One region of the Microbacterium sp. P2_F9 genome, then DNA from elsewhere that is predicted to be linked to it. Evidence: predicted binding sites of a transcription regulator. Region 1 holds the regulator's gene; the other holds the start of a gene.
What was found. The regulator LexA, encoded in region 1, represses DNA repair genes until DNA is damaged. The targets are predictions, from matches to a motif close to TCGAACANNTGTTCGA.

Region 2: AC1DVT_RS09865 (intein-containing Rv2578c family radical SAM protein) is a predicted target of LexA. The motif match lies at 1,837-1,852, and genes of this name have one in related genera.

What each region holds. Positions count from the first base shown of each region.
Region 1 is NZ_JBFUFC010000067.1:12,117-17,616, forward strand. It holds gene priA (bifunctional 1-(5-phosphoribosyl)-5-((5-phosphoribosylamino)methylideneamino)imidazole-4-carboxamide isomerase/phosphoribosylanthranilate isomerase PriA) at 1-504, opposite strand, end outside; gene hisH (imidazole glycerol phosphate synthase subunit HisH) at 560-1,207, opposite strand; gene hisB (imidazoleglycerol-phosphate dehydratase HisB) at 1,204-1,806, opposite strand; gene AC1DVT_RS09150 (histidinol-phosphate transaminase) at 1,803-2,891, opposite strand; gene AC1DVT_RS09155 (LysM peptidoglycan-binding domain-containing protein) at 2,908-3,300, opposite strand; gene lexA (transcriptional repressor LexA) at 3,563-4,243, shown strand; partial or broken gene AC1DVT_RS09165 (hypothetical protein) at 4,360-5,500, shown strand, end outside.
Region 2 is NZ_JBFUFC010000076.1:4,913-13,364, forward strand. It holds gene AC1DVT_RS09865 (intein-containing Rv2578c family radical SAM protein) at 1-1,828, opposite strand, end outside; gene AC1DVT_RS09870 (M15 family metallopeptidase) at 1,948-3,336, shown strand; gene AC1DVT_RS09875 (acyl-CoA dehydrogenase family protein) at 3,479-4,639, shown strand; gene AC1DVT_RS09880 (GNAT family N-acetyltransferase) at 4,740-5,225, opposite strand; gene AC1DVT_RS09885 (spermidine synthase) at 5,222-5,938, opposite strand; gene AC1DVT_RS09890 (VOC family protein) at 5,935-6,378, opposite strand; gene AC1DVT_RS09895 (hypothetical protein) at 6,504-6,674, shown strand; gene AC1DVT_RS09900 (D-alanyl-D-alanine carboxypeptidase family protein) at 6,765-8,117, shown strand; gene AC1DVT_RS09905 (LLM class flavin-dependent oxidoreductase) at 8,138-8,452, shown strand, end outside.

The DNA of each region.
Region 1 (5,500 bases):
GCTGCATCCCGCGGCCTCGAGGCGGTCGAGCACAGTCCACAGGTCGCCGCCTTCGCGGGTCCAGCCGCGCGCCGCGAGGGTGGTGCCACGCACGTCGAGCCCGACCGCGATGACGTCGCCGTAACGGCTGATCACGTCGGCTGCCCACTCCGGGTTCTCCAGAGCCGCGGTGCCGAGGTTGATCCGTGCGGCGCCGGACTCCAGTGCCGCCTCCAGCGACTCGTCGTCGCGGATGCCGCCGGAGACCTCGACCTGCACGCCGCGCACGTGCTTGATCACCTTGCGGATCACGCTCGCGTTGCTGCCCCGCCCGAAGGCGGCGTCGAGGTCGACGAGGTGGATCCACCGCGCGCCCTGACGCGCGAAGTCGAGCGCAGCGTCGACGGGGTCGCCGTAGTTCGTCTCGGTGCCCGCCTCACCCTGCGTCAGGCGAACCGCCTTGCCGCCGGCGACATCCACGGCGGGAAGGAGGATCAGTTCGGGAGGGGACGCGAAGTCGTTCATGGATCCTCAGGAAGATGTCGTGGCGGCGCCTCGGCGCCGCGGGGAAGGCACGAATTCAGAGAGTAGCCCCGCCGAGCACGCCGATCCAATTGGACAGGAGTCGGATGCCGGCAGAGCCGGACTTCTCGGGATGGAACTGGGTGGCAGACAGCGGGCCGTTCTCGACAGCGGCGATGAACGGAGCCCCGTGGGTGGACCAGGTGACCGCGGGCTTCGGGAATGGGGGCTGCACATCCAGGAGCCACTTCTGGGCGCCGAACGAGTGGACGAAGTAGAACCGCTCGTCCTCGATGCCGCGGAACAGGCGCGAGCCCTCCCCCGGGTCGACGGTGTTCCAGCCCATGTGCGGCAGCACCGGTGCGTCGAGTTCGGTCACGACGCCTGGCCACTCGCCGAACCCCTCGGTGTCGACTCCGCGCTCGACCCCGAGTTCGAACATGACCTGCATGCCGACGCAGATGCCCAGCACATGCCGACCGCCGGCGAGGCGCCGTTCGATGAGCTCGCCCGCGCGCACCGCGTTCAGCGCGTCCATGACGGCGCGGAACGCGCCGACCCCGGGCACGACGAGTCCGTCGGCGTCGCGGATGAGGCCGCGATCCGCGGTCAGGCGTGCGTCGGCCCCGGCCGCAGCGAGAGCCTTGACCGCGGAGTGCACATTCCCCGAGCCGTAGTCGAGCACCGCGACGAGCGGTCGGCTCACAGGGCGCCCTTCGTCGAGGGCACGCCGTCGACGAGCGGGTCGAGCGCTTTCGCCTGGCGGAACGCGCGGGCGAAGGCCTTGTACTCGGCCTCCGCGATGTGGTGCGGATCGCGCCCGGACAGCACGCGCACGTGCACGGTGAGCGCGGCGTTGAACGAGATGGCCTCGAACGTGTGCCGCACCAGCGAACCGGTGAAGTGGCCGCCGATGAGGTGGTGCTCGAAACCGGCCGGCTCGCCGGTGTGGACGAGATAGGGCCGGCCCGAGATGTCCACGACCGCCTGGGCGAGGGCCTCGTCGAGGGGCACGAGCGCGTCGCCGTAGCGCGAGATGCCGGTCTTGTCACCAAGCGCCTCGCGGATGCTCTGACCGAGCACGATCGCGACGTCTTCGACGGTGTGGTGCGCGTCGATCTCCGTGTCGCCCGACGCACGCACGGTGAGGTCGGTGAGCGAGTGCTTCGCGAACGCGGTCAGCAGGTGGTCGAAGAACGGGACTGTCGTGTCGATGTGGCTTCGGCCGGTGCCGTCGAGGTTGACTTCGAGCTCGACGGTCGATTCGCTCGTCGCGCGGCGCAGTGAAGCGGTGCGTCCGGTCATGCCGCCGAGTCTATCGAGGCCAGCGCCTCCAGGAACGCCGTCGTCTCGTCCTCGGTCCCGGCGGTCACGCGAAGATGGCGCGCGATGCCGACATCCCGGATGAGCACGCCACGGTCGTAGAGGGCCTGCCAGGTGGCGGCAGGATCGTCGACGCCGCCGAAGAGGACGAAGTTCGTCCACGACTCGTGCGGTTCGTAGCCGAGCGCCTCGAGCGTCGCGGACGTGCGGTCGCGCTGCGCGACGATCTCGTCGACCATCCGCAGCATCGTCTGCGCGTGGCGCAGGGCCGCCGTCGCCGCAGCCTGGGTCAGCGCACTCAAGTGGTACGGCAGCCGCACGAGGCGAAGCGCGTCCACGACCGCGGGATCGGCGGCGAGGTAGCCCACGCGGGCACCCGCGAACGCGAAGGCCTTGCTCATCGTCCGCGAAACCACGAGCCGCTCGCGGCCGGGCAGCAGCGTGAGGGCGGACCGCTCGTCGCGCGGGGCGAACTCCTGGTACGCCTCGTCGACCACCACGATCCCCTGGGTGGCGTCATAGACCGCCTCGATGACGTCGAGCGTCATGGGCGTGCCGGTCGGGTTGTTCGGCGCGCACAGGAAGACCACATCGGGTGCGGCCTGTTCGACCTGGGCTGCCGCGCTCTCGGCGTCGACGGTGAAATCGTGCCGGCGCTCCCCCGCGATCCATGATGCGCCGGTGGCGCGGGCCAGCAGCGGGTACATCGAGTACGTCGGCGCGAACCCGAAGGCGGTGCGGCCAGGACCGGCGAAAGCCTGCAGGACATGCTGCAGGACCTCGTTGGATCCGTTCGCCGCCCAGAGCTGATCCGCCGTGAGGCCATGCCCCAGGTACTCCGCGAAGCCTTCGCGGAGAGCGGTGAACTCACGGTCGGGGTAGCGATTGATGTCGCGCAGCGCCAGTGCGATCGAGTCGAGGATGTCGTCGGCCACTTCCTGCGGGACAGGATGCGTGTTCTCGTTGACGTTGAGTGCGACGGGGAGCGGCGCCTGCGGTGCGCCATAAGGCGTCATACCACGCAGATCGTCACGAAGGGGCAGTCGATCGAGGCTCACCCCTCCCATCGTAGAGGCGACGGGATCAGTGGGCGGGCGCGTACTCGGCGGGAATGGCGATGCGCTGTCCTGCCGCCACTGTGACGCCCTCGAGAGCGTTCAGCCGGACGATGGCATCCACGACATCGCGCGGGTCAGCAGTCGGCGCGACCTCTTCGGCGATCGACCAGAGCGAGTCGCCCGCGGCGACCGTGATCGTCGTGAAGGAGCCCGCCGGAGCCCCGGCATCGCGCGACGCGAGTGCCGCCCCGCCGCTGATCACCGCGATGCTCAGTGCCACCACCGCGGGGAACGCCGCCATGGTCGCCAGCACGCGGCGACCGCGTGTCGTGAGACGAAGTCGCGTGCCGCCCACAGCGGTCGCACCGACGGCGGAGATGCGGTGTGTCGCAGCGCCCGAGAATCCGATGGCGGTCATGAGGTCCTCCTGAGAGTGGGGAGAGGTTCGCATCCGGAACTCGGCCGGGAGCGCCGGATGCGAATCTCTCTTCCGAAGTTATCTTCGATGCAATATCCTGTCAAGTGCGGTGGAACACAGCAGTTCCTCGAACACGAAACGCGGCGAGTCTGCTTCGCTCCACCTGCCTGACCGGATACGGTTTCGACAGGAACAGCCCATCAGGGACCTCCGACATTCGAAGAACGATGCACCTCAGGGGCGCGAGACAGGAGCTGGGACGATGACCGAGGCAACCGGCCGCGAGAAGCCGCAGACCCGGCGACGCAAGAGCCTGAGCGACAAGCAGCTCGCCATCCTGGAGGTGATCCAGCGATCGATCGCCCGGCACGGCTATCCGCCGAGCATGCGCGAGATCGGCGACGCGGTCGGCCTCAAGTCCCTCTCGAGCGTGACCCACCAGCTGAATCAGCTCGAGCTCAGCGGCTATCTGCGCCGCGACCCGGGCAAGACCCGCGCGATGGAGGTGCTCATCGATCTCCCGGGAAGCGCCACCGAGAATCCCGCCGACTCCGGTCCTGTGGTCGGCGACGCCGCCATGGTGCCCCTCGTCGGGCGGATCGCCGCCGGCGTCCCCATCACGGCCGACCAGCAGGTCGAGGAGATCTTCCCGCTGCCCCGTCAGCTGGTCGGCAAGGGCGATCTGTTCATGTTGAAGATCGTCGGCGAGTCCATGATCGACGCGGCGATCTGCGATGGCGACTGGGTGGTCGTCCGATCGCAGCCCACCGCCGAGAACGGCGACATCGTCGCTGCGATGCTCGACGGCGAAGCCACGGTGAAGACCTTCCGGAGGCGCGACGGGCACACCTGGCTGCTCCCCCGCAACTCCGCCTTCGAACCGATCCTCGGCGACGACGCGGTCGTCCTCGGCAAGATCGTCGCGGTCCTCAGAGCCGTCTGATCGGTGAATTCTCGCCCATGACGGGCGATGATTCCCCGCGCGGCATGGCACTCGGACTGCAACGACCGGCAGAATGGCCGAAGGCGCGGGGGTGCGCCAGACGAGAGGGGGCCGTCGTGGCCGCAACCGAGATCGACGAACTCCGCGAACAGCTGGCACGGCTCGAGGCGGAGAACACCGCGCTCCGCGACGTCACCGCGCCGACGACGCCCATCCCGCCAGCAGCGGCGAAGCGGCAGCGAGAACCCGGCCGCTGGCGCGCCTTCGTCTCGGCGCTGATCATCGTGATCGCCACGCTCCTGGTTCCCATCGCGATCGTGAGCGCGTGGGCACGCGTGCAGCTCGTCGACGAGGATGCGTTCGTCAGCACTCTCGCGCCCCTCGCCGAGGACCCCGCCGTCCAAGGCATGATCATCGACGAGACGATGGACGCCATCACGGCCCAGGTCGACTTCAGCGAGCTGACGTCGAACGTCTTCGACGGCATCGCCGACCTCGGCCTGCCGCCGCGTGCCGCCCAGGCACTCGATCTGCTGAAGGCCCCCGCAGCCGACGGTCTCGAGAATCTCGTGAACACGACAGTCACGCGGGTCATCGAGTCGGATGCCTTCGCCGATGTCTGGGCGACGACGACGCGTGCCGCGCACCGCGCCCTCACCGCCGCTGCGACATCGGACGGCGGCGGGATCGTCGTCATGACCGACGACGGCGTCGGCATCCAGCTCGGCGCGATCGTGGAACGCGTCAAGCAGAACCTCGAAGACCGTGGTGTCGGGGTGGCCCAGATGATCCCAGCGGTCGACAAGGTCGTCATCATCGGCACGGGTGAGACGCTCCTCGCGATTCGCACGACCTACGCGATCGCCTCCACGCTCGGATACTGGCTCCCGATCATCACACTCGCCCTCTTCGCGCTCGGCATCCTCATCGCCCGCCGACGGAGCGTCGCCATCATCGGAACCGGTGTCGGCTTCCTGATCGGCGGTGGCGCGCTGGCACTCGGGTTCGCGGCCGGATACCCGGTGATGGGCCAAATCGCCGTGCAGCTCGATCTATCGGTGGCCGGGCTCGACGTCATCTACAGCCAGCTGATCGGTTCGATGCACCAGACCGCGGCGATCATCGCACTGCTGGGTGTCTTCATCGGAGTCCTCGGGTGGTTCATGGGCCGCTCGTCCGCGGCAGCCCGCTCGCGCAGCTTCATCCGGGGAGTCAACTCGTCGGCACGCCGCTGGTTCGCGGCGCGCGGGCTGAACA
Region 2 (8,452 bases), on a different contig from region 1:
CACCGGGCCGCAGATGCAGCGCGCCGTAAACGACCCGGACCGCCCCGGCATCCTTGATCCGCCGCAGCGCATCGTCGATCGCCGCGACCGAATCGGTGAGGTGGGGGAGGATCGGCATGAGGAACACCGTCACCTCGAAGCCCGCCTCGGTCGCCGCTCGCACAGTATCGAGCCGCGCCGACGCGGTCGGCGTGCCCGGTTCGACCGACTTCTGCAGGGCGTCGTCGAACACCGCGATCGACATCGCGATCGAGACGGAGACGGATGCCGCGGCCTCGCGCAGCAGCGGAAGGTCTCGGCGCAGCAGCGTTCCCTTCGTGAGGATCGAGAACGGCGTGCCCGCGTCGGTCAGCGCCGACACGATCCCCGGCATGAGCCGGTAGCGTCCCTCCGCACGCTGATACGGGTCGGTGTTCGTGCCCAGCATGACCGGATCGCGCTGCCAGGAGCCGCGGGCGAGCTCGCGGCGGAGCACCCCGGCGACGTTGATCTTGACGACGATCTGCGAGTCGAAGTCGTGCCCCGCGTCGAGGTCGAGGTATTCGTGGGTCGCCCGGGCGAAGCAGTTGTGGCTGATGACGCCGTTGGCGATGAAATCGCCGGTGCCTGTCGTGATGTCGACCATCTCGATGTCATGCCCGAGATCCTCGATACTCACAACCCGGAGGTCGGCGACCGTCTTGACCGCAGTGCCCACGATGTCGATCTTCCGGGTGATCGCTGGCTCGGTGATTCGGAAGAATCGCTGTCGCATGGGGAGTCCACCTGACACGCGGACGTTGCGAACACCGTTCGCGTTCACCGGCTCGACGACGTGAGACAAACCGTGCGCGGTGAGGGCCTCGCCGATCAGCCGGAGCACCTCCGGATCTTTGTTGCTGATCCGAAGGATGCCGCCCGAGTGAGAGCCTTCCGCATCGAAGATTCCCGCCAGGAACCCCGCATGCCAGGCATGGGTCCGCAACCGCGGGACTGTGATGATCCTTTCGATCGCGTCCACGTCCGCTCGACGTGCGGAGTGGATCGCGGTCATGGCGCGTCGCGTCGCGGTGGCCGTCGTGAAAGGTCGTGTGTCGGTGGCTATCCCCTKGTCGGCGAGAAGTTGTCGGGTTCGATCGAGTGCCTCAACGTCGGCCAGCGCGAGCCGGAAGCGATGGATCGCCCTTGTGCGAACAAGATCCGTATACGAGCGATGGAACAGCATCCCGTCGCCGCGGATCATGCCAGAGAGGTAACCCCGCCGATAGTCGCCGCCGAGATGAGGGCCGAGGACGGCGCGACCGCCGAGGCCGAAACCCATCAGTCGGTTGTTGGTGGTGAGGTACGGCCGCTGATCTGCTCCACCCATCGCGCCTTTGACATGCTTCCACCCGCGTTCAGTGAGGAAGCGGTGGTCACCGCTCGCGACGAGTTCCGTTCCGTCCGCGAGAGTGACGCGGTAAGCGCGCTTGCGTGTCGCCCACTTCGCCGCGACGTGCGTCCGGACGTAGCGACGGTAGTCGCCACGCTGCTCCGTTCCGATGATCTCCTGACCGATCGTGAGCTCGTCGATGCGCCGCTGCCGACCGTCCGCGCAGAGCACCAGCGTGTCGGGACCTACGCAGTAGGAGCAAGCATGACTGCATCCGCGATACGGGTTCACCGTCCAGTCGAACGGCATCGCGGAGGCCCCAGGCACATGATTGAGGGCGCTCTTGCTCATCACCTCGTGGAACGTCATGCCGGAGAACTCGGGCGTCGTCACCGATCGCACCAGTCCATTGAGCTGTTCCATGCCGGGCAGGGCCGCGGCATCCGCCACTCCCAGTTCCTGACCTTGCCATCGCACCATCCCATGAGAACAGACGTACGAATGTGTGTCAAGCAGAATAGAACAAAAAGACGATTAGAATGCCGCGAATCGGTCATGCCTGAATCCGTCGCGGCAACTCGGGGGAGAATGGCTGAGTGACGGCACCCGGACCGCACGCTCCGCCCACGAGCCGTCGCGCGGCTCGCGAGCCGCGCGACGACACTGGTGCGCCCGAACGGCAGGCGGACGCGGCGAACTCCGACTCGTCTGCGGCGAACTGGGACGACCTTCCGGAATGGGTGGGAGCAACGTCACCCGCTCCGGTGCCCGCGCGCCACCGCTCGAACTATGTTCCGGCGACGGGGCCGGCTCCCGGCGTTGAGAATGCCCGGGAGACCCCGGACGGGGCGACCCGAACGCCGGCGACGCCGACTGCAACCGGCCTGACCCGTCGCGAGCTCCGCGCGCGGGAGGCCGCTGTGCCAGCCGCCCCAGCACAGCAGCACAACCGCACAGAAGAGCCCCCGGCCACCACCGGCCCGACCCGTCGGGAGGTGCGTGGGACCGAGCTGCTCGAGTCCGACGTCACGCCGGCCCGGCATCTGCGCACCCGGCGGGCGGCATGGATCCGGGCGGGGTTCGGTCTTGTCGCCGCTGCCGCGCTGCTGATCGGCGGCACGATGGCCATCACGGCGGCGGTGACGACGCCCATGAAGACGACCGCCACCCGAACCGTCGCCGACGAGCCTGATCCCGTCCCACTTCCCGAGTCGGTGGCGGCGATTCCCGCTCCGTCGTCGTCCGCGGTTCCGGCGCTGGTCGATGTCTGTGCGAACCCGGAATTCGTCGCCGCGATCGGCGCGGGCGACGATACGACCGCGCTCGCGCTCGCCGGGGGTGCCGAGCCGTTCCGGGCCACGGTGGCGGCGGGCACGGCACCGTGCGTTCCCCTGGACGACCCGGCGCACGTTTGGGTGCTTGTCAACAAGACCCGGCCGTACGACCCGATCGACTACCGGCCGTCGCCCCTGGGCGCGCCCGCAGCCGTGCGCGACATCAGCGGCGGATCGCTTCGCACGGATGCCGCAGCCGCCCTCACCACGATGGTCGCAGCCGCGAAGACCGCCGGTGCGGGCGAGATCGCGCTCGACAGCGGGTATCGGTCCTACCGGACGCAGCAGTCGACCTACGGAGCACAGGTGTCGGCGAATGGGCGGGCGCACGCCGACACCGTCAGCGCGCGGCCCGGCTACAGCGAGCACCAGTCCGGACTCGCTGCCGACGTCACGGCCTGTTCGGGCGGCTGCGTCGGGCTCGAGAGCTTCGCCGGCACGGCGCAGCAGCAGTGGGTGGCCGCGCACTCGTGGGAGTTCGGGTGGATCGTCCGTTATGAGGACGGGTACACCGACATCACCGGCTACTCGCCGGAGCCCTGGCATCTGCGCTACGTCGGCCCCGAGCTCGCGGCGGAGTATCACGCGGGCGCCTGGCACACGCTCGAACAGTTCCTCGGCATGCCCGCGGCGCCGGACTACGTCGGCTGAGCCTGCGCGCGACCGAGGTGGCGGCATCCGCAGTCCGTGATACCGAGTACCGTTATAGGTGAGATGCAATGTCATCCGCCGCGCGATCGTCCGGGTCTTCCTGGTCTGTAATCGCCGGGCAGACTTCAACGAGGAGGGGCGCATGGAGCGCGACATCTACGACGAGGACCACGAGGCGTTCCGCGACGTCGTCAAGGAGTTCATCAAGCGCTACGTGACGAACGAGGCGCGGGAGCGGTGGGATGCCGCGGGCGAGGTCGATCGTGCGACCATGCTGGCCGCAGGCGAGTCGGGCCTCATTGGACTCTCGGTCCCAGAGGAGTTCGGCGGCGCCGGGATGCTTCAGGACTACCGCTTCCGCGCCATCGTCAACGAAGAGGTGATCCTCGCCGGCGCAGGCTCGCTCGCCGGCGCCTTCGGCATCCAGGACGACCTCGCCATCCCCTACCTCGTGCACATGGGCACGCAGGAGCAGAAGGAGAAGTGGCTCCCCGGCATGGCGACCGGCGAGATCCTCGGCGCCCTCGCGATGAGCGAGCCCGGCGCGGGCAGCGACCTCCGCGGCATCAAGACCACCGCCAAGCGGGTCGAGGGCGGATACATCGTCAATGGCGCGAAGACGTTCATCTCGAGCGGCAAGACCGCCGATGTCATCGTCACGTTCGTCAAGACCGGCGAGGGCAACAAGGCGGATGCCTTCAGCCTGCTGCTGATCGAGAACGGCATGGCGGGCTTCGACCACGGCAAGAAGCTCCACAAGATGGGCTTCCAGGGCCACGACACCGCCGAGCTGTCCTTCAGCGACGTGTTCGTTCCGGAAGAGAACCTGATCAGCGGCAAGGAGGGCCAGGGGTTCATCCAGCTGATGATGAACCTGCCGCTCGAGCGCCTCTCGATCGGCATCGCGGGCGCCGCCGCGGCCGAGGCCGCGCTGAAGTGGACGCTGGCGTACACGAAGGACCGCGAGGCCTTCGGCGAGCGGATCATCGACTTCCAGAACACCCGCTTCAAGCTGGCCGAGGTCGCGACCACGGTCGACGCCCTGTGGGCGTACATGGACCGTGCCCTGCTCGCCTACAAGGACGGCAAGCTCTCGGCTGTGGAGGCCGCGAAGGTCAAGTTCTGGGCGACCGAGCGCGAATGGGATGTCATCGACGTCTGCGTGCAGCTGCACGGCGGCTACGGGTACATCACCGAGTACCCGATCGCCCGCGCGTTCCTCGACGCGCGCGTGCACCGCATCTACGGCGGCACGAACGAGATCATGCGCGAAATCGTCGGCCGCGAGCTCGCCAAGCGCTGACTTCGCGACGAAGCGCGGATGCCGCGGCCTGAGGCCCATCGAGGGCCCGGGTCGCGGCATCCTTTGGTCCGCGGGCGGCGGATTCGGGGTCAGTTGGGCGCTACGACAGCAGTTTGCGCAGGTAGACCAGCTCCACCGCGGGCAGCGCGACCCGATGCGTTTCCACATAACCCTCGCGTTGGTACAGGCGAAGATTCGCGACACTGAGCGCTCCGGTGAAGAGCTCGGCCTCCGCGGCATCCGATCGCGCCTCGACGGCTTGGAGCAGCCGGGTTCCGATTCCCCGACCCTGCAGATCGGGGACCACCGCGAGGCGTCCGATTCTCAGCACATCTCCGACCGATCGCGCCCTGACGGAGCCCACCATCCGCGATCCGACCAGCGCCACGCAGCCGCTGTTCGTCGCGAGTTCCGCTTTCAGCTCGTCGAACGTCTGGGTGAGTGCCGGGGTGTCGAGCGTGTCGTAGAGAATCGCCTCCTCGATGAAGGCCGCCCGCTGGAGGGTGAACACCTCGGCCGCATCGGTGACGACAATGGGGCGGATCCGAACATCGAGCAGCTCCTCAGAAGAGGTCGCGCCGCTCACCGGGTCTCCTGCCGCCGGGTTGCGACGTAGACCGTGTTCGATGAGGTGCCGCCGGTGAGGCGGTTGGCGAACGTCACGACGTGCGCTGCGCTGTCGTCGAGGACCGAGGAGAGCGTGGTCATGAAGTCGGCGTCGGGGGGATCGTCCGACCACAGCGCGAAGACGCCCCGGTCGGCGAGGTGCTGGGCGAGGGATTCGAGTCCGGTCGCGGTGTAGAGGTCGGCGTGACTCGGATCGAGGGTGTGACGTGGGGAATGATCGACATCGAGCAGGATGGCGTCGTACCGGACATCCTCTGGCGCGGGCGGCCGGCGCACCACGGCGAAGAAGTCGTCGTGGACCAGCGTGACCCGCGGATCCCGCACCAGCTGCGCGGACACCGGGAGGAGTTCGCGCTCATGCCACCCGATGACCGCGGGGAGCGCATCGATCACATCCAGCCTGCGCACGCGGTCATCGTGCAAGGCCGTCGCGGCCGTGTAACCCAGGCCCAGCCCTCCCACGAGCACGTTCAGGTCGGCGCCTTCGACCGCAGCGAGGCCCAGTGTCGCGAGCTCCTCCTCGGCGACGGTGAACAGGCTCGACATCAGGTACTCGTCCTTCAGCTTCACCTCGTAGATCAGCTCACCCGTCTCCGCGTCGGCACGCCGGCGGAGGGTCAGTTCGCCCATCCGCGTCTCTTGCCAGTCGAGCTCTTCGAATCGAGCGATCATGTAGGGTCCCTTTTCAATTCCTCGGCGAGCATCACGATGATGCCGCTGGGTCCGCGGACGTAGGTGAGCTTGTAGATGTCCTGGTAGGTGGCCACGCCGCGCAGCGGCAGGCAGCCGTGCCTCGCAGCGATTGCCAGCGCCTCGTCGATGTCGTCGACCGAGAAGGCGACGCGGTGCATGCCGATCTCGTTGGGACGGGTAGGTTCTGTCTCGATCGCCTCCGGGTGGAGGTACTCGAAGAGCTCGAGGGTGCCGAGTCCGTCCGGGGTCTGCAGCATCGCGATGTTGGCGTGGTTGCCGTCTAGACCCACCGCGGTGTCGGTCCACTCGCCACTGACCGTGTCGCGACCGATCACCGTGAGACCGAGGTCGGTGAAGAAGGCGATCGTCGCGTCGAGGTCGCGAACGGCGATGCCGACGTTCTCGAGTTTGATGGCCATGGGTTCCTCCTAGGGGCGAGGCTACCCGCCGACCCGAATCGTCGTCACGACGAGTGGAACGCCAGCCTGCGCCCCAGCGGCGAAATCGGCCTACGCTGTGGATGTCGCTGACCGAAGGAGCCGCCGTGTCCACTCCCAACGAGCACTCCCCGGAGCATCACATCCCCGGCCCAGATGAGCCGAGCGTCCCCGAGCTCGAGGTCGACGAGAACATCGCGCCGCGCCCGGAGGAGGAGATCGCCGACGTGCTGCGGTCGACACCTGACGTCGCAGACCACAGCCGGCATCCGGAGTGATGGAGGGTCCCCGTCGGGGCCGGGCAGCTGATTGGTCGTCCTATCCGTGCTGATGCAGGATGGAATCTCTTCACTCATCAACGGGGCAGTATGACGACGCAGGATCGATCGCCGGATGAGCTTTCCGACTTCGCGGAGCTGATGCGGCACGAGGAAGAGTTCCCCGATCACGCGCCACAGTTCGAACCCAAGGCGCGACGTGCCCGCCGGCGCCGGGGCCTGATCATCACCTCGGTCGTGATCGCGGTCGTGGTCGGCGCGCCCGGAGGCTACGTCGGCTGGGCTCTGAACGCGCCGCTGAGCGCACCGGTCGTCGCATCGCAGGCGCCGCATGCGCCGGTGCAGGATGCCGCCGCGATCGTCCTCCCCGTGGATGGCGCCTCGGCGATCAGCATCTCCGGAGCCGATGAGTACCTCGGCACCACGGCAAGCGGCATCTGGACCAGCAGCGGCACCAACGATCCTCGCCCGATCGCGAGCATCAGCAAACTGATCACCGCGCTCGTGGTCCTCGACGCGAAGCCGCTAGCGGGCGCCGACGATCCCGGACCCACGATCACCTTCCACAAGGCCGACCACGACCTCTACGACAAGTACTACGTGATGGGCGCGAAGATCGCCGCGATGCCGACCGGCAGCGCGATGTCGCTGCGCGACGCCCTCGCGACGATGCTGATCCCGTCGGCGAGCAACTATGCCGAGGCGGTGTCCACCTGGGCGTTCGGGTCCCAAGGCAGGTTCCTCAGCGCGGCGCGGCAGTGGCTCTCCGCGCACGCTCTCACCGGCACCACGATCGTCGAGCCGACCGGCATCAGCCCTCGCAACACGAGCACTCCGAGCGACCTCATCGCCATCGGAAAGCTCGCTGCCGCGGATCCAGCGATCGCGCAGATCGCCGCGACTTCCTACCTGGAACTCAGCGGCCCCGGCGGAATGTCCAACACCAACGATCTGCTGGGCCGCGACGGGATCACGGGGCTCAAGACCGGCAATCTGGGCGACGGAAACTACAGCCTGCTGTACACGGCATCCCTCGATGTCGGAGCGGCTCAGCCGCTGAGCGTCACCGGAGTGATGCTCGGCGGCTACTCCCGAGCCGCTGTCGACGAAGTCGTCCTCACTCTGCTGCACAGCATCCGCGATGGCTTCCACTCCGTGCAGCTGGCGACAGACGGCCAGGAAGTCGGCACCCTTACGACACCCTGGGGCTCGACCGCGCATTTGGTGCTGGGCGACGGCGCCTCGATCTTCACGTGGTCGGACACCCCGATCACCGTGACGACGGACACGACGACGCCCACGACCTACAAAGATGGCGAGGTCGTCGGGACTGTCACATGGACGGCCGGGCCGAACACCGTGACAGCAGACGTCGAAATCGAGGGGAGCATCATCCCGCCGACTGAGTGGTGGCGGCTCACCCACCCATCCGAACTCGGCTAGGCCGGCGTAGCGTGGCGGGGATGAGACACGGAATCGTCATCCTGCCGCAAGAGAGCTGGCCCATGGCAGCGCGTCGGTGGCGCCAGGCCGAGGAGTACGGGTTCGATCACGCATGGACGTACGACCACCTGTCCTGGCGGAGTCTCGCGGATCAGCCGTGGCATGCGACGATCCCGACCCTGACGGCCGCGGCGACCGTCACGGACCGCATCGGTCTCAGGCTCTTCGTCGCGAGCCCGAACTACCGGCATCCGGTGCCGTTCGCGAAGGAGCTCGCGACGCTGGACGACATCGCGGGCGGACGCGTGCTGGTCGGTGTCGGGTCGGGGGGAACC